DNA from 3 places in the Streptomyces sp. NPDC020490 genome. Region 2 is predicted to be linked to each of the others. Evidence: riboswitches for the same ligand, from Rfam matches in the RefSeq annotation. Region 2 holds a riboswitch; each other region holds the start of a gene.
What was found. Region 2 has a riboswitch for thiamine pyrophosphate ahead of ACH4ZX_RS16145 (thiamine ABC transporter substrate binding subunit). Riboswitches for the same ligand answer to the same signal wherever they lie in the genome.
Positions count from the first base shown of each region.

Region 1: another riboswitch for thiamine pyrophosphate. It lies ahead of thiC (phosphomethylpyrimidine synthase ThiC); the one in region 2 lies ahead of ACH4ZX_RS16145 (thiamine ABC transporter substrate binding subunit).
Region 3: another riboswitch for thiamine pyrophosphate. It lies ahead of thiO (glycine oxidase ThiO); the one in region 2 lies ahead of ACH4ZX_RS16145 (thiamine ABC transporter substrate binding subunit).

Region 1 covers NZ_JBIRUY010000008.1:154,105-161,053, forward strand. The annotation lists gene ACH4ZX_RS11530 (SsgA family sporulation/cell division regulator) at 1-274, shown strand, start outside; gene ACH4ZX_RS11535 (YibE/F family protein) at 469-1,986, opposite strand; TPP riboswitch at 2,059-2,248, shown strand; gene thiC (phosphomethylpyrimidine synthase ThiC) at 2,241-4,037, shown strand; gene ACH4ZX_RS11545 (hypothetical protein) at 4,238-5,341, shown strand; gene ACH4ZX_RS11550 (hypothetical protein) at 5,399-6,277, opposite strand; gene ACH4ZX_RS11555 (metallophosphoesterase) at 6,471-6,949, opposite strand, start outside.
Region 2 covers NZ_JBIRUY010000013.1:94,793-101,741, reverse strand. The annotation lists gene ACH4ZX_RS16160 (hypothetical protein) at 323-580, shown strand; gene ACH4ZX_RS16155 (hypothetical protein) at 1,374-1,559, opposite strand; gene rlmN (23S rRNA (adenine(2503)-C(2))-methyltransferase RlmN) at 1,767-2,873, shown strand; TPP riboswitch at 2,908-3,015, shown strand; gene ACH4ZX_RS16145 (thiamine ABC transporter substrate binding subunit) at 3,096-4,169, shown strand; gene ACH4ZX_RS16140 (ABC transporter permease) at 4,145-5,833, shown strand; gene ACH4ZX_RS16135 (ABC transporter ATP-binding protein) at 5,834-6,853, shown strand.
Region 3 covers NZ_JBIRUY010000023.1:74,828-81,776, reverse strand. The annotation lists gene pknB (Stk1 family PASTA domain-containing Ser/Thr kinase) at 1-1,257, opposite strand, end outside; gene ACH4ZX_RS23580 (thiazole synthase) at 1,380-2,174, opposite strand; gene thiS (sulfur carrier protein ThiS) at 2,178-2,378, opposite strand; gene thiO (glycine oxidase ThiO) at 2,375-3,529, opposite strand; TPP riboswitch at 3,527-3,638, opposite strand; gene ACH4ZX_RS23565 (hypothetical protein) at 3,692-4,045, shown strand; gene ACH4ZX_RS23560 (NAD(P)/FAD-dependent oxidoreductase) at 4,074-5,303, shown strand; gene ACH4ZX_RS23555 (Rv2175c family DNA-binding protein) at 5,502-5,867, shown strand; gene thiE (thiamine phosphate synthase) at 6,023-6,703, shown strand; gene metF (methylenetetrahydrofolate reductase [NAD(P)H]) at 6,842-6,949, shown strand, end outside.

The DNA.
Region 1 (6,949 bases), on a different contig from region 2:
CCGGGAACTGATGATCGACGGGGTGGGGAGGCCCTGCGGTGACGGCGATGTGCGCATCTCGCCCGCCGACCCGGAGTCGCTGAGCGATGTCCTGATCCGGCTTCAGGTCGGCCGGGACCAGGCGCTGTTCCGCTCGTCGACGGCGCCGCTCATCGCCTTCCTCGACCGCACCGACAAACTGGTGCCGCTCGGCCAGGAAGGTTCGCTCGCCGACTTCGACGCCCACCTCGACGAGGCGCTGGACCGCATCCTGGCAGAACAGAGCGCGGGCTGAGGCGCTACGGCGGAGGCACGGCGCACCGAGTCGGCGGAACGCTCCGACATGGGCCAGGACACTGTGCAGGAACGCTTCTCCTGACCGAGTGTCGGGGAAGCGACAGTCGCCCGTCCCGCCGGCTCGTGGACCTCACAGCTCTCGGCGGCCACCGCCGGCCCGGGAGCCCCACGAGTCCGGCCCCGAGCCCGTTCTCAGCGCTTGCGGCGCCTGCCCCTCCCCGTGCCGGAGCGTGCCTGGGCCGGAGCCGCGCCGGCCGTCGCCCCCTCCGGTCCCCGACGGTCCGCGGAGACGACCAGGGCGGCGAGAGCCGTGGTGACCGGGACCGAGGCGACCAGCCCGATCGAGCCCACCAGTGTGCGCACGATCTCCTCCGTGACCAGCTCGCTGTTGGCGACGGTGCCCACGCTGCTCTGCGCGATGGAGAAGAGCAGCAGCAACGGCAGCGCGGCGCCCGCGTAGGCGAGGACGAGCGTGTTGACGACCGACGCGATGTGATCGCGGCCGATGCGGATGCCCGCGCGGTACAGCCCGCGCCAGCCCATCGAGGGGTTGGCCTCGTGCAGTTCCCACACGGCCGAGGTCTGCGTGACCGTCACGTCGTCGAGGACACCGAGGGAGCCGATGATGACGCCGGCCAGCAGCAGACCGCTCATGTCGATCGACGGATACAGGCCGTGGATCAGACCGGTGTTGTCGTCCGTGTTGCCGGTGAGCGCGGCCCATCCGATGAACACCGAGCCCAGGACGCCGATCAGCAGCAGCGAGAGCAGTGTGCCCAGGACCGCCACGGACGTACGGGCCGACAGGCCGTGACACATGTACAGGGCGATCAGCATGATGGCACTGGACCCGACCACCGCCACGACCAGCGGATTCGAGCCTTCCAGGATCGCCGGAAGGATGAAGAGGGTCAGCACCAGGAAGCTCACGGCCAGCGCGATCAGCGCCATGACGCCCCGCATCCGGCCCACCACCACGACGGCCAGCGCGAAGACGCCGGCCAGCAGGGCCATGGGGAACCTGCGGTCGACGTCGGTGACCGCGTACTGCAGTTCCCTGGGCGCCGAGGGCTCGTAGGCGACCACGACCTTCTGCCCCTGGTGCAGTTGCCGCGACTGGTCCGGCTGCACGATCTCGGTGAACGTCCGGCCCTTGTCCTTGCCGGTGTCGACGCGGATGGTGGCCTTGTGGCAGGTGCCGTCCGCTTGCTGCTGGGCCGAGGAGCCCTCGGCGGTCGACGTGTCGCCGGTCGGCGTGCTGCCCGGGGCGTTCACCGACTTGCAGCTCACGTTCATCACCTGGACGACCGTCGCCTGCTGGGTCTGCCGGTCGAAGCCGACGCCGGTGCGCTCGTGCGACGGTGCGCCGCCGGGCCACAGCACCGCGAGCCCGACCAGCACGGCCGCGGCGAAGGGAATCAGGACCGCGGCGATGACCTTGCGCAGGTGCCGGGAGACGGGCGCGGCGGGGCCGTGGCTGTGCGAGTGACCGTGTCCGCCTCCGACCCCTGACCCGTGGCCGTGCCCCTGCCCCTGCCCCTGCCCCTGATCGTGCCCATGCCCATGCCCGTGGCCATGATCGGGGCCGTCTCCACGGCCGTGATCGCCGTCGTGTCGGTGCGGCGGCCCGGGTGACGGCCCGGGTGACGGCGATGGCGGACCAGGTGGCGGATCGGGTGGCGGAAACGGGTACTGCGGTGTCGTGGTCACCGCCCGATCATCGCAAGGACGGCAGGGGGCCTCTGTTCACCGCGCCCGAGTTGACGCTAGCGTGGAGGTACCTTTTGTACACGCGGGAGCTCGGAGCACCGGGCTGAGAGGGCGCTGACCTCCGTCCCAGCGATGTTTCACGTGGAACGTCACCGGAGTCGAGTGATGTTGCACACGGAACGTCGACCGACGGAAACCGCTGCGTCGACCGCCGAACCTGTTACCGGGTAATGCCGGCGTAGGGAGTAGGTCTCATGACCAGCAAGGACGCACGCACGCCTGCCTCCGATCAGATCGACGGGGAGGCCGGGTCATCCATCGGCTGGCACAAGGCGTACGTCGAGGGCTCACGCCCCGATCTGCGGGTGCCGGTCCGTCAGGTGCATCTCACCAACGGGCAGTCGGTCACGCTGTACGACACATCGGGCCCGTACACCGATCCGCTCGTCGACACCGATGTCCGCAGGGGCCTGCCGCCGCTGCGGGAGAACTGGATCGTCGCCCGCGGCGACACGGAGGAGTACACGGGCCGCCCCGTACGCCCCGAGGACGACGGGATCAAGCACACCTCGCCGCGCGGCGGACTGCGCAATCTCGACGCCGTCTTCCCGGGGCGGCCGCGCCAGCCGCGCCGCGGCCGGGACGGCAGGGCGGTCACCCAGCTCGCGTACGCGCGCCGGGGTGAGATCACGCCGGAGATGGAGTACGTGGCGATCCGGGAGAACGTCTCCGCCGAGGTGGTCCGTGAGGAGATCGCCGCGGGGCGCGCGGTGCTGCCCGCGAACGTCAACCACCCGGAGATCGAGCCGATGATCATCGGCAAGCGGTTCCTGGTGAAGGTCAACGCCAACATCGGCAACTCCGCGGTCACCTCCTCCATCGAGGAGGAGGTCGAGAAGATGACCTGGGCGACCCGCTGGGGCGCCGACACGGTCATGGACCTCTCCACCGGCCGCAACATCCACACCACCCGCGAGTGGGTGCTGCGCAACTCCCCCGTCCCCATCGGCACCGTGCCGCTGTACCAGGCCCTGGAGAAGGTCGACGGCAAGGCCGAGGAACTGACCTGGGAGATCTACAAGGACACCGTCATCGAGCAGGCCGAGCAGGGCGTCGACTACATGACGGTCCACGCGGGTGTGCGCCTGCCGTACGTGCCGCTCACGGCGAACCGCAAGACCGGCATCGTCTCGCGCGGCGGCTCGATCATGGCCGCGTGGTGCCTCGCGCACCACAAGGAGAGCTTCCTGTACGAGAACTTCGAGGAACTCTGCGAGATCCTCGCCGCCTACGACGTCACGTACTCGCTGGGTGACGGCCTCCGGCCGGGTTCGATCGCGGACGCCAACGACGAGGCGCAGTTCGCGGAGTTGCGCACGCTCGGGGAACTCAACCGGATCGCGAAGCGCTTCCACGTCCAGACCATGATCGAGGGCCCGGGACACGTCCCGATGCACAAGATCAAGGAGAACATCGACCTCCAGCAGGAGATCTGCGACGAAGCCCCGTTCTACACGCTCGGCCCGCTGACGACGGACATCGCGCCGGCCTACGACCACATCACCTCCGGCATCGGCGCCGCGATGATCGCCTGGTGGGGCACGGCCATGCTCTGCTACGTCACCCCCAAGGAACACCTGGGCCTGCCCAACCGCGACGACGTCAAGACCGGCGTCATCACCTACAAGATCGCCGCCCACGCGGCCGACCTCGCCAAGGGGCACCCGGGTGCGCAGGAGTGGGACGACGCGCTGTCCGACGCCCGCTTCGAGTTCCGGTGGGAGGACCAGTTCAACCTCGCCCTCGACCCGGACACGGCACGGGAGTTCCACGACGAGACCCTGCCGGCGGAGCCCGCCAAGACCGCCCACTTCTGCTCGATGTGCGGGCCGAAGTTCTGCTCGATGAAGATCAGTCAGAGCATCGCGGAGCGGTTCGGCGGTGACGTGGCCGAGGGGGCGTCGCCCGAGGAGGTCGCCGAGGGGATGCTGCAGAAGTCGAAGGAGTTCGCGGCGAACGGGAACCGGGTGTACCTGCCGATCGCCGACTGACCCGCGGGCGCCCGCAGCCGCCGCGCGACCGTTCGTTGTGGTCGTCGTGATCGTTGTGGTCGTGCGGCCCGCGTGTGTGAGCGCGGGCCGCACCGAGCGCGGGCCGCACCGACGCCCCTGCGTGAGGCAGAGACCCCGCACCGGGTAACGGTAGGAACACGAAGCCGCTCGGCGTCGTCAAGATCCTTACTGTCTTCCGTGTGGATGGGATCGATGTAGCCAACGGAGTCGCGGGCGCCGTCATCGGCATGGTGTTCGCCGTGCTGTTCCAGCAGCCGTTGCAGGACGCCTGGTACCGCCTGCGCAGACGCTCGGCCGGCGCGATCCGCGCCCTGGCGCGTGGGAACGAGTCGGGACCCGCCTGGCGCGCGTTCTCACTCGGGCCCCTGCACACCTCAGCCCTGATCGTCGAGGGGGACGGAACGTCTCCGATACCGTCCGAGACGATCCACATCCACGTGCTCGACGGCGAGGTGGAGCTGCCGCCGGACATGGTCCCCTGGCGAGCGGAGATCGCGGAGCAGAGCGAGAGCCTGCGAGCGGAGGGACGCGCACCTCTGTGGAACGGACCCCGTTACGCGGTCGAATCGTTCGACCTGTCGCGTACCGCTCTGGACGAGACGCCCGAAGTCCACCTGCGGCTCAGGCCGACCGACTACTACACGTTCCTGGCCGCCCAGCAACTCGACCGCCGGCTGCCGGACGGCACGACACCCCGCTCCCGCTACCTGGACCCGGACCGGCCGCTCGAGGCGCCTGACTTCCTCCAGTGCAGCTTCGCCGTCAACATCGCCGTCGTCACCGCCGACGACATGCTGGTGGTGAGCCGGCGCAGCGACCGGGTGCGCATGGCGCCGGGCGTCTGGAACTCCTCCGTCAACGAGGGCCTCTCCCGCCACATCGACTCGTCGGGCAGGAACGCGCCGGACCTGCACTCCGTGGCCCGGCGGGGGATGCGGGAAGAGCTGTCCCTGGAGCCGCACGAGTACACGCTCGACCTCCTGGCGTTCGTGCTCGACGTCGACAAACGCCACTGGAGCGCTCACTTCCACGCCAGGCTGACGCAGCTCAGGAGCGCGGACCTCCAGGCCCGCATGAGCAGGGGCGTCGCGGACCGCTGGGAGCACCAGACCATCGACTACGTGCCCTTCAACCCGGCAACGGTGATCAAGTACCTGATGCGGGACGACCGCGTCCACCGGTGGGCGCCCTTGGCACCGGCGCTGTTCCACCTCTCTCTCGTGCATGCCTACGGCCGTACGCCGGTGGAACGGGCCGAGGCGCAGATCATCAGGCGTCTGTAGGCGCGGCATGCGCGCCCCCGGGGTCCGGAGGGCGCAGGCTGCGTGCGTCAGCCCTGGTCACTCCGGCCGGTGTTCCGGGCCTCCGAAGTCCGGGCTGGTGTAGTCCGGGCTCGTGAAGCTCGGGCGCGGGCCGGCGGCCGGGCCGTCGCCCGGGCTGCTGAACCCCGGGCGGTCGTAGCCGAGTTGTGGCATGCGGCCGCTCGGCGTGGGCTGTGCCGTCCGCCGGAGTACGGCAGCGGTGGAGGGATCCTCGAGCGCCTCCCGCAGGAACGGGAGGATGCCGCGTTCCAGCAGGGCCTCGCGCCAGGCTTCCCTGGCCCGGAACACCTCCGCGCCCGACTCCCCGTAGGACCCGGCGTCGAACGACGGCCTGTTGCGCAGGGCGGTGAGCAGGAGCCCGACGGCGGCGACGAGGATGGCGACCGCGGTCATGGCACCGAACACCCACCCGGCGGTGAGCAGGGTCCTGCCGAACGCCTTGTGGGGGGCGAACGACTTGATGACGTAGCCGACGAGCAGGAAGATCGCCGCTGCTGTTCCGGCGAGGACGGGGGTCAGGACGGCGGCGACGGCGACGGCGCCCGCGCCGGCCGCCTCGTCGGTCTCGGCTGTCCCGCCGAGCGTGGTGGCGAGCCCCAGCCCGCCCGTGCCCGGCTCGTCCGGGCCGGATGCGTGGGCGGACGACGGGGTGGGCGGCGCCGGCCGGCGCAGTTCCTCGCGGACCTTCACGTAGTGCTGGTACTCGGCCGCCGCGGCGGCCGTGATGAGCGCGGTGGCGTTCAGCGCCATGGTGCGCAGCTGTTCGGAGTTGAGCCGCTGTCCCACAGCGGCGAGTTCCGGGCGGTGTGGTGCCAGGCGCAGCGCCTCATCGAGGATCCGCTCGTATTCCTGGCGGTCCTCGCTCAGCAGGTGCTGCGGAATGCTGTTCATGTGCATCCCCCGATGCTCCGTAGGGCTTGGGGCTCGCATGCCAACGAGCCGTCGGGCAGAAACGGAGGGGAGCCTGCTACGGATAAGCCGATGGTAGAGCGGTGGGGGCGCGCGGTGACAGGGGGTTTCCGGAAATTGGGCCCTGGCCTGCGCTGTTGGGAGCGCTCCCGGCGAGCGGGGGCGCCTGCCCGGTGAACGCTCAGGCCTCCAGCGGAAGCTGCTGGACCAGCAGTTTTCCGGCCATGGTCACTCCGCCGTCCATGGCGATGGCCAGTCCGTCGGCGTAGACGTGCGGTCCCTCGACCACCGGACCGCTGTCGTCCCCGCCGTCCTCGGAGCCGACCTGGCCGAGCAGATAAGGGATGGGGCTGTGGCCGTGAACGATACGGGTGCCGCCGTACGTATCCAGCAGGGAGCGGACATGGTCGGCGCCGCCCTCGTCGCGGAAGGAGAAGCGCTTGGTGAACTTGCGGAAGAGGTCCCAGCACTCGTCGGCGTCGTTGCGCGTGAGCGTCTCGCGGACGGTGTCGTTGACCGCTTCGATCGAGTCGCCGTAGTCGAGGTAGGCGGTGGTGTCGGAGTGGACGAGCAGATAGCCGTCGACCTCCTCGACGGCGTCGAGGCGGGCCATCCACTGCAGGTGGTGGTCCTGGAGGCGGTCCATGTCGGTCTTCTGGC
Region 2 (6,949 bases):
ATGTGATTCCGGTCACTGGATAAATGGGAAATCAATCCGCGAAACGACCTGGTGCAGGGTATTAGACTAGGGGCACAAACGGGTCAGTGTCAGTGGCGTATGGTATGGGAGCCCTGTTTTCGCAGATCAGGGGCTAAGTGCGTCGAAGCAGCGGCTGACGACGAGTTGTTACGAGTACTACCCCGTATGCCGCAAGGTTGCATTGCCTTGTGGAGCCTGGGGTGTCGGCGTCGTGTCATACCGTTGGAGGACCAACAACCAAAGGGCGCGCCCACCTTTGGGAAGAGGCTCCGGGCGCGCCCTTCTGCAACCAAGGAGAGCGATGCCCATCCTGGGTCTCGGTGGACTGTCGATGCTTGACACCCACCTGCTTGCAACTCTCGCACGAGGGACTGACAGTCGCAAGAAAATCATGATCCTCCTGGCTACAGTCATGGCTTGCGTGATCAATGGCGACACGATGACTGGCGTGCTGCGTCAGGCGACTTGGCTGGTGGTTGCGGTGATCGTGCTGATCGTCGTGCAGGCGATCGCTATGCGCCTCCCGCAGTCGCGTGTCAAGCCCATCGTTACGTCCTGACATCAACGGCTGACACCAACAGTCACGTACGAGGCCGGATCAGGGCGGATCATGGCGACCTGCAACAAGCCTCTAAGTTGCCGTGTGCCGAGCCCATCGGGGCGCCTTGATCGACCTGATAAAGATGAGGCCCGACCATAAACGTTCTCGGTTGGGCCTCATCCCCGTTCCCCTGCACGACGGAAGACAGGTCTGGGCGTCGAACGCTGCGTTAGGCCGTAAGATCGCCTTGGAGCTGTGCTCAGCTCGGCACTGCCGAGTCTCGCACTGTCCCTCTCCGCGGCCGTCATCTGCAAGGTCCTGGCATCGAAGTTGAACAACGACGACCAGACCATGGAGACGAACGACGAGGAGAACCGTATGGCTGATGAACCTAAGTCGAGCAGGATGAAGCAGTGGGCGAGCGCCCTTTGTGACGTACTGGGAGACCTTGCAGTCGGCTTCGCGGGCGGGGCAGTGTCGAGTTGAGCACAGCTCCTCTGCTGTACAGCAGAGGAGTACAGCAACCGCAGGAACCGACCTCACCCGATAGCGTCCCTGAGGGCCGTAGGGCGGCCGGTACGACCGTTCGCGACCGATCCACATAGAGCTACGGATCAGAAGTTGACCGTGCCCCATCCGTGCCCGATCGGGCGGGGCATCACGGGGAACCACGGTGACGAGCGGGAACCCCGCAGCGCGACGGCCCCCGACCGATTCACCTGGTCAGGGGCCGTTCGTTCACGCGGTGGGTGTGGGATTTGAACCCACGGTGGCTTGCGCCACGACGGTTTTCAAGATTGTGTCCGTGATGTCACGAGTAGAAGTTCGCCCAGTACTCCTCGTGACTCTCGGCGAAGTCGGCTGGCCGTTCTCGTCGCAGCACCTCGTAGCGTGCGACGTAGGCGTCGAGGGCTTCATGCAAAGAGCAGCCGAGGTGATCACGTAGCGTCTTCAGCCCGAGGATGATCCGCCCGGCCACGATCTCGTCGTCGGCCACGCCTGCATCTGTCTCGCTATTTCCGGGCCCCATACGGTGATCACACCCCACGTCCACAGCCAGGTCAACGCGTTATCCCGCGCTGTCTCCGGGCCGTCCCTGGGCCGTCCGAGGGGGACCAGCGGCGACAGACGACGACCGCCGGCGACAGGTGTCCGGACCAGCAGCCGCAGGTCACCCAACTCGATCTGCGACACTGGTAGCACCATGCCCAAGCCCGGAGAACTCACTTTCGTCGCCCCCCGCGGAGCCAAGAAGCCGCCGCGGCATCTTGCCGATCTCACGCCTGCCGAGCGCAAGGAGGCGGTGGCCGAGATCGGGGAGAAGCCGTTTCGCGCCAAGCAGCTCTCGCAGCACTACTTCGCGCGGTACGCGCACGATCCGGCCGAGTGGACCGACATCCCCGCGGGGTCGCGGGACAGGCTGCGGGAGGCGCTGCTTCCCGAGCTGATGACCGTGGTCCGGCATCTGTCGACCGACCAGGGCACCACCCGCAAGACGCTGTGGCGGCTGTTCGACGGCACGCTCGTGGAGTCGGTGCTGATGCGCTACCCGGACCGGGTGACCATGTGCATCAGCTCGCAGGCGGGGTGCGGGATGAACTGCCCGTTCTGCGCGACCGGGCAGGCGGGGCTGGACCGGAACCTGTCGACCGCAGAGATCGTGCACCAGATCGTCGACGGGATGCGGGCGCTCAGGGACGGGGAGGTCCCCGGCGGGCCCGCGCGGCTGTCCAACATCGTCTTCATGGGCATGGGCGAGCCGCTCGCCAACTACAAGCGGGTCGTCCGGGCGGTCCGGGCGCTCACCGACCCCGCGCCGGACGGGCTCGGCCTGTCGCAGCGCGGGATCACCGTCTCCACGGTCGGTCTGGTGCCCGCCATCCACCGGTTCGCCGACGAGGGCTTCAAGTGCCGGCTCGCGATCTCGCTGCACGCCCCCGACGACGAACTGCGCGACACCCTCGTCCCCGTCAACACGCGGTGGAAGGTGCGCGAGGTCCTCGACGCCGGATTCGAGTACGCGGAGAAGTCGGGGCGCCGGCTGTCCATCGAGTACGCGCTGATCCGCGACATCAACGACCAGGCCTGGCGCGGCGACCGGCTCGGGCGGCTGCTCAAGGGCAGGCCGGTGCACGTCAACCTGATCCCGCTCAATCCGACGCCGGGCTCGAAGTGGACCGCTTCCCGGCCCGCGGACGAGAAGGCGTTCGTCGAGGCCATCGCGGCGCACGGGGTGCCGGTGACCATCCGGGACACCCGCGGGCAGGAGATCGACGGGGCGTGCGGCCAGCTGGCCGCCACCGAACGGTAGTCTGACCCCCGTAAGGACTCGTAAGAACATCTTCATATTCCGACAGGGGAGCGCCACAGCGCTGAGAGTGCGGCAACCGGGCCGCAGACCCTCTGAACCTCGCCCAGGTCATTCTGGGTAGGAAGTTCGGTCACCACTCAAGCTGTTGCGCCCTGCCCGGGCACCCCTCGCGGGTCCCGGGCAGGGCCGCGTCTCTTCCTGGTCAACCCCAGGAGGAATCCAGTGCACCACAAGACCCTCGTGGCCGTCGCCGCCGGACTCGGTCTCGTCGCGTTGTCGGCGTGCGGATCGTCCGGCGGCTCCGGCGCGACGGACTCCAGGACCGTCACCCTCGTCAGCCACGACTCGTGGGCCGTCTCCAAGAGCGTGCTGAAGGACTTCGAGAAGTCCTCCGGCTACAAGGTCAGGGTCCTCAAGGACGGCGACGCCGGCCAGGCCGTCAACAAGGCCATCCTGACCAAGGACAACCCGCAGGGCGACGTCTTCTTCGGCGTGGACAACACCCTGCTCTCCCGGGCCCTCGACAACGGGCTGTTCCGGCCGTACGAGGCGAAGGGCGCCGGTCAGGTCCTGCCCGAGCACCGGGTCGACCAGGCGAAGCACCGGGTCACGCCCGTCGACTACGGCGACATCTGCGTCAACTACGACAAGGCGTACTTCAGCAAGCACAAGCTGGCCCCGCCCGCGTCGTTCGACGACCTCGCCAGGCCCGCGTACAAGAACCTCCTGGTCACCGAGAACGCCGCCACCTCCTCGCCCGGCCTCGGCTTCCTGCTCGGCACCGCCGCGAAGTACGGCGACGGGGGCTGGCACGGCTACTGGAAGAAGCTCAAGGCCAACGGCGTGAAGGTCGTCGACGGCTGGGAGCAGGCCTACAACGAGGAGTTCTCCGGTTCCGCCGGCGGCCGGAAGGCGGGCGGCGACCGTCCGCTCGTCGTGTCATACGCCTCCTCGCCGCCCGCCGAGGTCGTCTTCGCCGACCCGAAGCCGGCGACCGCGCCGACCGGGGTGTCGTACGGGACCTGCTTCCGGCAGACCGAGTACGCGGGGCTGCTGAGCAATGCGAGGAACGCCGCGGGCGGCAAGGCCCTCATCGACTTCCTGCTCACCGAGAAGTTCCAGCAGGACATGCCGCTGAACATGTTCGTCTACCCGGTGCGCGAGGGCGCGCAGGTGCCGCCGGAGTTCGCCGAGTACGGCAAGCCGGCCGCGGACCCGCGGACCCTGGCCCCCGGCAAGATCGCCGCCGACCGCGACCAGTGGGTCAAGTCGTGGACGTCGCTCGTACTGAAGTAGCGGTCCGCCCCGAGGCAGCGGTCCGCCGCACCCGTGCGGGGAACGCGGCCAGGCTCGCGCTGATGGCCGGGCCGGCCGCGTTCTTCGCGCTGTTCTTCGCCTACCCCGTCGCCGCGATCGTCGCCCGCGGGCTGAAGTCGGACGGGGTGTGGCACCTCGGCCGGATCGTGGACGTGCTCGGGCAGGACGGCATCCGGCACGTGCTGTGGTTCACCACCTGGCAGGCGTGCGCCTCCACCGCGCTGACGCTGGCGGTCGCGCTCCCCGGCGCCTACGTCTTCGCCCGGCTCGACTTCCCCGGCAAGCAGGTGCTGCGGGCCGTGGTGACGGTGCCGTTCGTGCTGCCGACGGTCGTCGTCGGCACGGCGTTCCTCGCGCTCGTCGGACGCGGCGGACTGCTCGACGCGTGGTGGGGTGTGCGGCTGGACACCACCGTGTGGGCCATCCTGCTCGCGCACGTCTTCTTCAACTACGCGGTCGTCGTCCGCACGGTGGGCGGGCTGTGGGCCCAGCTCGACCCCCGGCAGGAGGAGGCGGCGCGGGTGCTCGGCGCCTCCCCGTTCGCGGCCTGGCGGCGGGTCACCCTGCCGGCGCTGGCGCCTGCGGTGGCCGCCGCCACGCTGATGGTGTTCCTGTTCACCTTCACCTCCTTCGGCGTGGTGCAGATCCTGGGCGGCCCGGCCTTCTCCACCCTCGAAGTGGAGATCTACCGGCAGACGTCCGAGATCTTCGACCTGCCGACGGCCGCCGTCCTCACCATCGTCCAGTTCGCGGCGGTGGGCGCGATCCTCGCCGTGCACGCCTGGACCGTACGGCGGCGGGAGACCGCGCTGCGGCTGGTGGACGCCTCGGTGACCGCGCGGCGGCCGCGCGGCGCCGGGCAGTGGGCGCTGCTGGCCGGGGTCCTCACCACGATCGCGGTCCTGCTCGTGCTGCCGCCGGCCGTCCTGGTGCAGCGGTCCCTCACCGCGCCCGGCTTCGGCTACTACCGGGCGCTGACCGGTCAGGCCGGCAACGTCTTCCTCGTCCCGCCCATCGACGCGGTCGGCAACTCCCTCGAGTACGCCCTCGCCGCCACCGCCATCGCCGTGCTGATCGGCGGCCTGGCCGCCGCCGCGCTCGCCCGCCGGGACGCGGGCCGGCTGGTCCGCGGCTTCGACGCGCTGCTGATGCTGCCGCTCGGGGTGTCCGCGGTGACCGTCGGGTTCGGGTTCCTGATCGCGCTCGACGAGCCGCCGCTGGACCTGCGCGGCTCGTGGATCCTGGTGCCGCTCGCGCAGGCGCTGGTCGGCGTCCCCTTCGTGGTGCGGACCATGCTGCCGGTGCTGCGGGCCGTGGACGCGCGGCTGCGGGAGGCGGCGGCCGTGCTCGGGGCGTCGCCGTGGCGGGTGTGGCGGGAGGTCGACCTGCCGATGGTGCGGCGGGCACTGCTGGTCGCGGCCGGGTTCGCGTTCGCGGTGTCGCTCGGGGAGTTCGGGGCGACCGTGTTCATCGCGCGGCCGGACAACCCGACGCTGCCGGTCGCCGTGGCCCGCCTGCTGGGCAGGCCCGGCGACCTCAACTACGGGCAGGCGATGGCCCTGTCGACGATTCTGATGGTGGTGTGCGCGGTGGCGCTGCTGGTGCTGGAACGTCTCCGCATCGACCGGACCGGGGAGTTGTAGATGCTGCTCAGCCTGCGGGGCGCGACCGTGCGGTTCGGGGGGCGGGCCGTGCTCGACGCGGTCGACCTGGACGTCGCCGAGCACGAGACCGTGTGTGTGCTCGGGCCCAGCGGCAGCGGCAAGTCGACGTTGCTGCGGGCGGTGGCGGGGCTGCAGCCGCTGGACGCCGGGCGGGTCCTGCTCGGCGGGCGGGACCAGGCCGGCGTGCCCGCGCACCGGCGCGGGGTCGGGCTGATGTTCCAGGACCACCAGCTGTTCCCGCAGCGGGACGTGGGCGGCAACGTCGCCTTCGGGCTGCGGATGCGCGGGGCCGCGAAGCGGGAACAGGCGGACCGGGTGAGGGAGTTGCTCGACCTGGTCGGCCTGCCGGGGGCCGCCGGCCGGGCCGTGGCCTCGCTGTCCGGCGGGGAGCAGCAGCGGGTGGCGCTGGCCCGCGCGCTCGCGCCCCGGCCGAGCCTGCTGATGCTCGACGAACCGCTCGGCCAGCTCGACCGCTCGCTGCGGGAGCGCCTGGTCGTCGAACTGCGGGAGTTGTTCGGCGTGTTGGGCACGACCGTGCTCGCCGTGACGCACGACCAGGGTGAGGCCTTCGCGCTGGCCGACCGGGTGGTGGTGATGCGCGACGGGCGCATCGCGCAGTCCGGGACGCCGCTGGAGGTGTGGCAGCGGCCGGCGGACGCCTTCGTGGCACGCTTCCTCGGCTTCGAGAACGTCGTCGAGGTCACCGTGAGCGGCCAGGCCGCGGACACGCCGTGGGGCAAGGTGCCGGTGGCCGAGGGCGCCCCGCAGGGCACCCGGACCCTGCTGGTGCGGCCCGCCGGGGTGCGCCTGGTGCCGGCCGACGAGGGGCTGCGCTGCACGGTCGCCGCCCGCACCTTCAAGGGCACCCATGTCGCCCTGCACCTGCAGCCGCGGGACGCCCCGCGTCTGGAGGCGGCGTGCGCGCTGCGGGAGGCGCCGGAGGCCGGGGCGAGGGTGGGAGTGCGGTTCGACGCGGCGGACGTCGTCGTGCTCGGGTGATCCGCGCGGGCCGTCGAGCCCACGGAGGAGGACCGTCCGGACGGACGACCGTGGCCCGCCCCCGGATACGGGGACGGGCCACGGCGGTGGTAGCGG
Region 3 (6,949 bases), on a different contig from region 2:
GACCTTCCCGAGGTCGAGGCCGGCCTGCTGCAACTGCTGGGTGGCCTGCGTCTGGGTCTTCGCCAGCACCGCCGGGACCCTGGTGAACTGGCCGGAGTTGATGTACCAGACGCCCGCGGTGACGCCGAGCACCAGCAGCACGGCCGCGACGACCATGAGCGGGCCGCGCGCCAGGAGCCCCGGGCGGCGCCGCGGCGGCAGGGGCGGCGACTGCAGCCGGCTGGTGTGCTGCACGGGCCCGGCGGGATCCGCGCCGTTCCCGCCGGCCGGGAGCGGCCACGGCGGGGGCGGTCCCCCGGCGAGGCCGGGCGCGGGGGAGGTCAGCGGGCGCGGGATGACGCTCGTACGGTCGTCGGAGATGTCGCGGTCCTCCGGGCTGAGGGCCCCCGGCGGGACGGCGTCCAGCTGGTCCGCGCTCAGCGCGCCGCGCGCCTGACGGGCCAGCGCGAGCAGCGCCACCGCGTCGTGCGGCCGGGCGTCGGGGGTGCGGGCGGCGGCCGACGCGACCAGCTGGTCCAGCGCGTACGGCAGCCCCGGCACGGCGGCTGACGGCGGCGGGACGTCCTCGTGGATGTGCTTGTACAGCACGGTGGCGGTGGAGTCGCCGGCGTGCGGACGGTCACCGGTCAGCATCTCGTACAGGACGACACCGCACGCGTACACGTCGACCCGGGTGTCGGCGGTGCCGTGCTCGATCTGCTCCGGCGCGAGATAGGAGGCGGTGCCGAGCACGGTGCCGTTCGTGCTGGTGATCGTGTCCACGGCGCGCACCAGGCCGAAGTCGGCGACCTTGACCCGGCCGTCGTCCGCGATCAGCACGTTCTCCGGCTTCATGTCCCGGTGCACGAACCCGGCGCGGTGCGCGGCGCCGAGCGCGGCCAGCACCGGCTCCAGGATGTCCAGCGCGGCGCGCGGCTGCAGCGCCCCGCGCTCGCGCAGTACGTCACGCAGGGTGCAGCCGGGCACGTACTCCATGGCGAGGTAGACGTACGACCCGTCGGCGCCCTGGTCGAAGACCTGCACGACGTTCGGGTGCGCGAGCCGTGCGACCGACTTCGCCTCCCGGATGAACCGCTCGACGAAGGAGCCGTCGGCCGCGAGCGTCGGGTGCATCACCTTGAGCGCGAGCACGCGGTCGAGGCGGGTGTCCAGGGCCCGGTAGACCGTGGCCATCCCGCCGACCGCGATCCGCGCGTCCACGCGGTAGCGCCCGTCGAGCACCTGCCCGACCAATGGGTCCTGAAGGGTCGTATCCACGCAGGTGAGTGTACGAGCCGCAACCGACACGGCCGCCAATTCGCCCGATCCGGGGACGGAATGCAGCAGACCTGTGACTGTTGTGCGACGAGAGCGCCGGGGGTGCTGAGCGTGCGGGGTGTTCAGAACGCGGGGCGCTCGGGATCCAGGCGGGCGCGTCCCCCGGTGGGTGAGGACGCCTCGGCGAAGTGGCGTCGCGGGATGCGTCCCGCCCGGTACGCCAGGCGTCCCGCCTCCACCGCGTGCCGCATCGCCTCCGCCATCAGCCGCGGCTGGTGCGCCCGGGTCACCGCCGAGGCGAGCATCACGCCCGCGCACCCCAGCTCCATCGCCAGCGCCGCGTCGGAGGCGGTGCCGGCGCCCGCGTCCAGGATCACCGGCACGCCCGCGTGCTCGGTGATCAGCTGGAAGTTGTGCGGGTTGCGGATGCCGAGCCCGGAGCCGATCGGCGAGCCCAGCGGCATGATCGCCGCGCAGCCGGCGTCCTCCAGCTTCCGGGCGAGGACCGGGTCGTCGTTGGTGTACGGCAGCACCGTGAACCCGTCGTCGACCAGCGTCTCGGCCGCCTCCAGCAGCTCGATCGGGTCGGGCAGCAGGGTGCGCTCGTCGGCGATGACCTCCAGCTTGACCAGGTCGGTGCCGAGCGCCTCGCGCGCGAGGCGGGCGGTGAGGACGGCCTCCCGGGCGGTGAAGCAGCCCGCCGTGTTGGGCAGCACCCGGATGCCCAGCCGGGTGAGCACGGACAGCACCGAGCCATGCACCGAGGGGTCCACGCGCCGCATGGCGACCGTCGTCAGCTCCGTGCCGGACGCCACCAGGGCGCTCTCCAGCACCTCCAGGCTGGGGGCACCGCCGGTGCCCATGATCAGGCGGGACGTGAACGACGTGCCGCCGAGGACGAAGGGGTCGTCGGCCATGGGTCAGCCTCCTTGGACGGCGGTGAGGACCTCGACCCGGTCCCCCTCGGCGAGGGGGGTCGACGGCCACTGCGCGCGCGGGACGACGGTTTCGTTGAGGGCGGCGGCCACCCCGGAGGACGCCGGGGTGAGCGCCCTGACCACGGTGTCGAGAGCGGTTCCGGGAGCGACCTCGCGGGGCTCGCCGTTGACGGAGATGTTCATGCGGGCTGCTCCGTGCGGGCGAACCGCCGCGGGGTGAAGGGGCGTGCCTCCTCGGGGAGTTCGCCGGTGGTCAGGACGTGTGCCATGGCGTCGCCGGTGACCGGTGCGAGCAGCACGCCGTTGCGGTGGTGCCCGGTGGCCAGCAGCAGCCCGGACAGCCCGCTCGGGCCGAGCAGCGGCGCGTTGTCGGGGGAGCCGGGGCGCAGCCCGGCCCGGGTCTCGGTCAGCGGCAGCTCGGTGATGCCGGGGACCAGTTCGTGGGCGTCGCGCAGCAGCTCGTACACCCCGCCCGCGGTGACCGTGGTGTCCCAGCCCAGTTCCTCGCTGGTCGCGCCGACCACCAGCTCGCCGTTCTCGCGCGGCACCAGGTAGACGTGGCTGCCGCGCACCATGGCCCGGACGGTGCGGCTGAGGAAGGGCGCGTACCGCTGCGGCACGCTCAGCCGCAGCACCTGCCCCTTGACCGGCCGCACCGGCGGCAGCACGTCGGCCGGGACGCCCGCGAGCCGTCCGCTGAGGCTGCCGGCGGCCAGCACCACCCGGTCCGCGGCCAGCGCGGTGCCGTCCGCCGCGGTGACGCCGACGGCCCGGTCCCCGGCGCGGTCGAGCCGCTCGGCCCACACCCGGTGGAAGACCACGCCGGCCCGCTCGCAGGCGGCCACCAGCGCGCGGGTCAGCCGCCGCGGGTCGATCTGGTGGTCGCCGTCGACCCGGAGGCCGCCGCGTACGGCCGGTGCGAGCATCGGCTCCAGACGCCGGCACTCGCGCCCCGACAGCCATTCCGACCCCAGGCCGGACTGCTGCTGCAGGGTGTGCAGTTCGCGCAGGTGGGCGCGGTCGTCGGCGTCCAGCGCGACGGCGAGCGTGCCGCACCGGCGGTAGCCGAGGTCGTGGCCGGTGAGGTCGGCGAGCTCGGCCGCGAAGTCCGGGTAGCGGCGGGCCGAGGCGAGGTTGAGGCCGAGCAGGGTCTGCTCGCCGTGGTGCAGTTCGGTGACCGCGGCCAGCATGCCGGCCGCCACCTGGGCGGCGCCGCCGCCCGGTTCCGGGTCCACCACGGCGGTGGCGAAGCCGCGCTGCGCGGCGCGCCAGGCCGTGACCAGGCCGATGATCCCGCCCCCGACGACGAGGACGTCTGACGTACGTGACGGCATGGGCGTCCAGCCCCTCCCTTCGCCGGCATGACCCGGATCAGGTTCGTACGGTCGGAGGCCGCCAGCCTCCCTCTCAGCCCGGTGCGTCCGGGCTCCCGCGAGTGCTTGTACGGTGGCCACCCTAGCCCGCGCCCCGTCGCCGTCGTAAGGGAGCCTTCCCCCATGCCGCGCTCACTGGACGGCCTCGTCCTCGCCCCGGTCGCCGACCAGGCCCCCGGCCAGGTGGGCATGCGGACCCGCTTCACCTACCACGAGGCCGACGGCGCGATCTGGGCCGAGTACGCGGGCGGCGACGTCGTACACGGCCGTCTGGTGGGTACCCGGGAAGGTGACCGGCTCGACTTCCGCTACGTGCAGCTGAGGAACGACGGCACGACGTCCTCCGGGCACTGCGTGTCGACGGTCGTGGAGCTGCCGGACGGCCGGGTGCGCCTGGAGGAGACGTGGGAGTGGGAGTCCCGGCCGGGCGGCGGCACCAGTGTTGTGGAGCAGGTCACTGACGGGATCCGCGACTGACATGACGTCAGGTGTCTATGGTGATCAGGTGAGCGAGCAGACGCAGGAACGGCAGACGCCCCCGCACCGGCGAGTCGTCGTGGCCGGCGCGGGCATGGCCGGTGTGCAGACCGCGGTCGCCCTGCGCGAACAGGGCTTCGCCGGGCCGGTGACCCTCATCGGCGCCGAGCCCCACCAGCCGTACGACCGGCCGCCGTTGTCCAAGGCCGTCCTGCTCGGCAAGGCCGAGGGGTCCGCCTTCGACATCGACTTCGAGGCGCTCGGCATCGAACTGCGGCTCGGCCGCGAGGTGCTGGGCGTCCGGGTCGCCGACCACGAACTCGACACCGCCGAGGGGTCCGTGCCGTACGACGCCCTGGTCCTCGCGACCGGCGCCGAGCCGGTGCTGCTGCCGCAGACCCAGGGGGTGCCCGGCGTCCATCTGCTGCGCACCCTGGACGACGCCGAGCGGCTGCGGCCGGTGCTCGCCCGGCAGCACGACGTGGTGGTCGTCGGCGCGGGCTGGATCGGCGCGGAGTTCGCCACGGCGGCGCGCGAGGCGGGCTGCGCGGTGACCGTCGTGGAGGCGGCCGACCGGCCGCTCGCGGGCGCGCTGCCCGCCGAGGTGGCCGCCCCGATGGCCTCCTGGTACGCCGACGCGGGCGCCGTGCTGCGCACCCACGCGCGCGTGGCGCGTGTCGAGCCGGGCGAGGTCGTCCTCGACGACGGCACCCGGCTGCCCGCGGGCGCCGTCGTGGTCGGCATCGGCGCGCGCCCGGCCACCGGCTGGCTGGCCGGTTCCGGCATCGTGCCCGGGGCGCACGGCGAGGTCGTCGCCGACGACGGCCTGCGCACCTCGGCGCCGGACGTCTACGCGGTCGGCGACTGCGCGTCGTTCCCGTCCCGCAGGTACGGGGAGCGCCTGCTGGTGCACCACTGGGACAACGCCCTGCAGGGCCCGCGCACGGTGGCCGCGAACATCATCGGCGAGGAGCCCGCCGTCTACGACCCGGTGCCGTACTTCTGGTCCGAGCAGTTCGGCCGGTTCGTGCAGTACGCCGGGTACCACGCGGGCGCCGACACGACCCTGTGGCGCGGCGACCCGTCGGGCCCGAGCTGGTCCGTCTGCTGGCTGCGCGACGGCCGCCTGGTGGCGCTGCTGGCGGTGGGCCGGCCCAGGGACCTGGCGCAGGGCAGGCGCCTGATCGAGGCGGGCACGCCGATGGACCCGGACCTGCTGGCGGACGCGAGCAAGCCGCTGAAGGCCGCCACCGCGTAGCCGGGACGCGAGCGGACCGTGGCCGGGACGCGGCCGGACCGTGGCCGGGACGCAGCCGGACCGTGCCAGGACGCAGCCGGACCGTGCCAGGACGCAGCCGGACCGTGGCCGGGACCACCTGGTCGGACGGGAGCCGGGACCACCTGGTCGGACGGGCCTGGCTTCCGACTGTCGGTGCGGGATGGCAGGCTTGTTTCCGTGACCGAGATTGACGCAAAGATCGATGCTCTCGTCCCCGCCTGGCTCACCCTCCCCGACATCGCCGAAATGCTCGGCGTCGAGGTGACACGTGTGCGGCAGCTGGTCAAGGACGGCCAGCTCATCGCCGTACGCCGTGGTGAGAACCGCGCGCTGCACGTCCCCGCCGCCTTCATCGACGGGGACAAGGTCGTCAAGGGCCTGACCGGCACCCTGACGCTCCTGCGGGACGACGGCTTCACGGACGAAGAGATGATCGAGTGGCTCTTCACCCCCGACCCGACCCTGCCCGGCACCCCCGCGCAGGCTCTGAGCGAGAATCGCGGCACGGAGGTGAAGCGCCGCGCCCAGGCGCTCGCCGTCTGACCAGGTAAGGCCGAACAGCAGGCCCGACAGCGGGCCGTGAACCGTCCGGCGTACGGGCCGGGACGCGCCGGGCCCCGGCGCGGCCCGGCGCGGCCGGACCCGGCCCGCCGGGCCCGTCCCGGCCCGCACGCCGCCGACAACGGGGGGACACCACCATGCCCGGCACCGCCGCCACCGACGACGCCCGCGCGCACCTCGCCGACGCCCGCGTCTACCTCTGCACGGACGCCCGCAGGCGCCAGGGCGACCTGCCCGAGTTCCTGGACGCGGTCCTGGCCGGCGGCGTCGACATCGTCCAGCTCCGGGACAAGGGCATGGAGGCGGCGGAGGAGCTGCGGTGGCTGGAGCTGTTCGCCGACAAGTGCCGCGAGCACGGCAAGCTCCTCGCGGTCAACGACCGCGCCGACGTGGCCCACGCCGCCCGCGCCGCGCACCCCGCGGGCCCCTCGGTGCTCCACCTCGGCCAGGGCGACCTCCCGGTCCCCGCGGCCCGGGCGATCCTCGGGGACGACGTCCTCATCGGCCGCTCCACGCACGCGGAGGCCGAGGCGGAGGCCGCCGCCGTCCAGGAGGGCGTGGACTACTTCTGCACCGGCCCCTGCTGGCCCACCCCGACCAAGCCCGGCCGGCACGCGCCCGGTCTCGGTCTGGTGCGTCACACGGCGGCCCTCGGCACCGACCGCCCCTGGTTCGCCATCGGCGGCATCGACCTCGGCAACCTCGACGAGGTGCTCGACGCGGGCGCCCGCCGCGTCGTGGTCGTCCGCGCGATCACGCAGGCCGACGACCCGGGCGCGGCGGCGGCGGAGTTCGCCAAGCGGCTGCGGCAGCTCTAGGCCGCTCCAGGCCCCGTCCGGCGCCCCCGGGCCCCTGACGAGGGCGGATCTGTCCAAGGAGTGGACAACAAGTCGGCAAATCGGGCAAATGGTCCAGGTTTGGTTGGGTGGCCCGCGGCCCCTGGCTAACCTGCGAGTATGGCCCTCGGCACCGCATCCACCAGGTCGGACCACGCTCGCACCGTGCGCGACATGCTCGCCACGGGCAAGACGACGTACTCCTTCGAGTTCTACGCCCCGAAGACC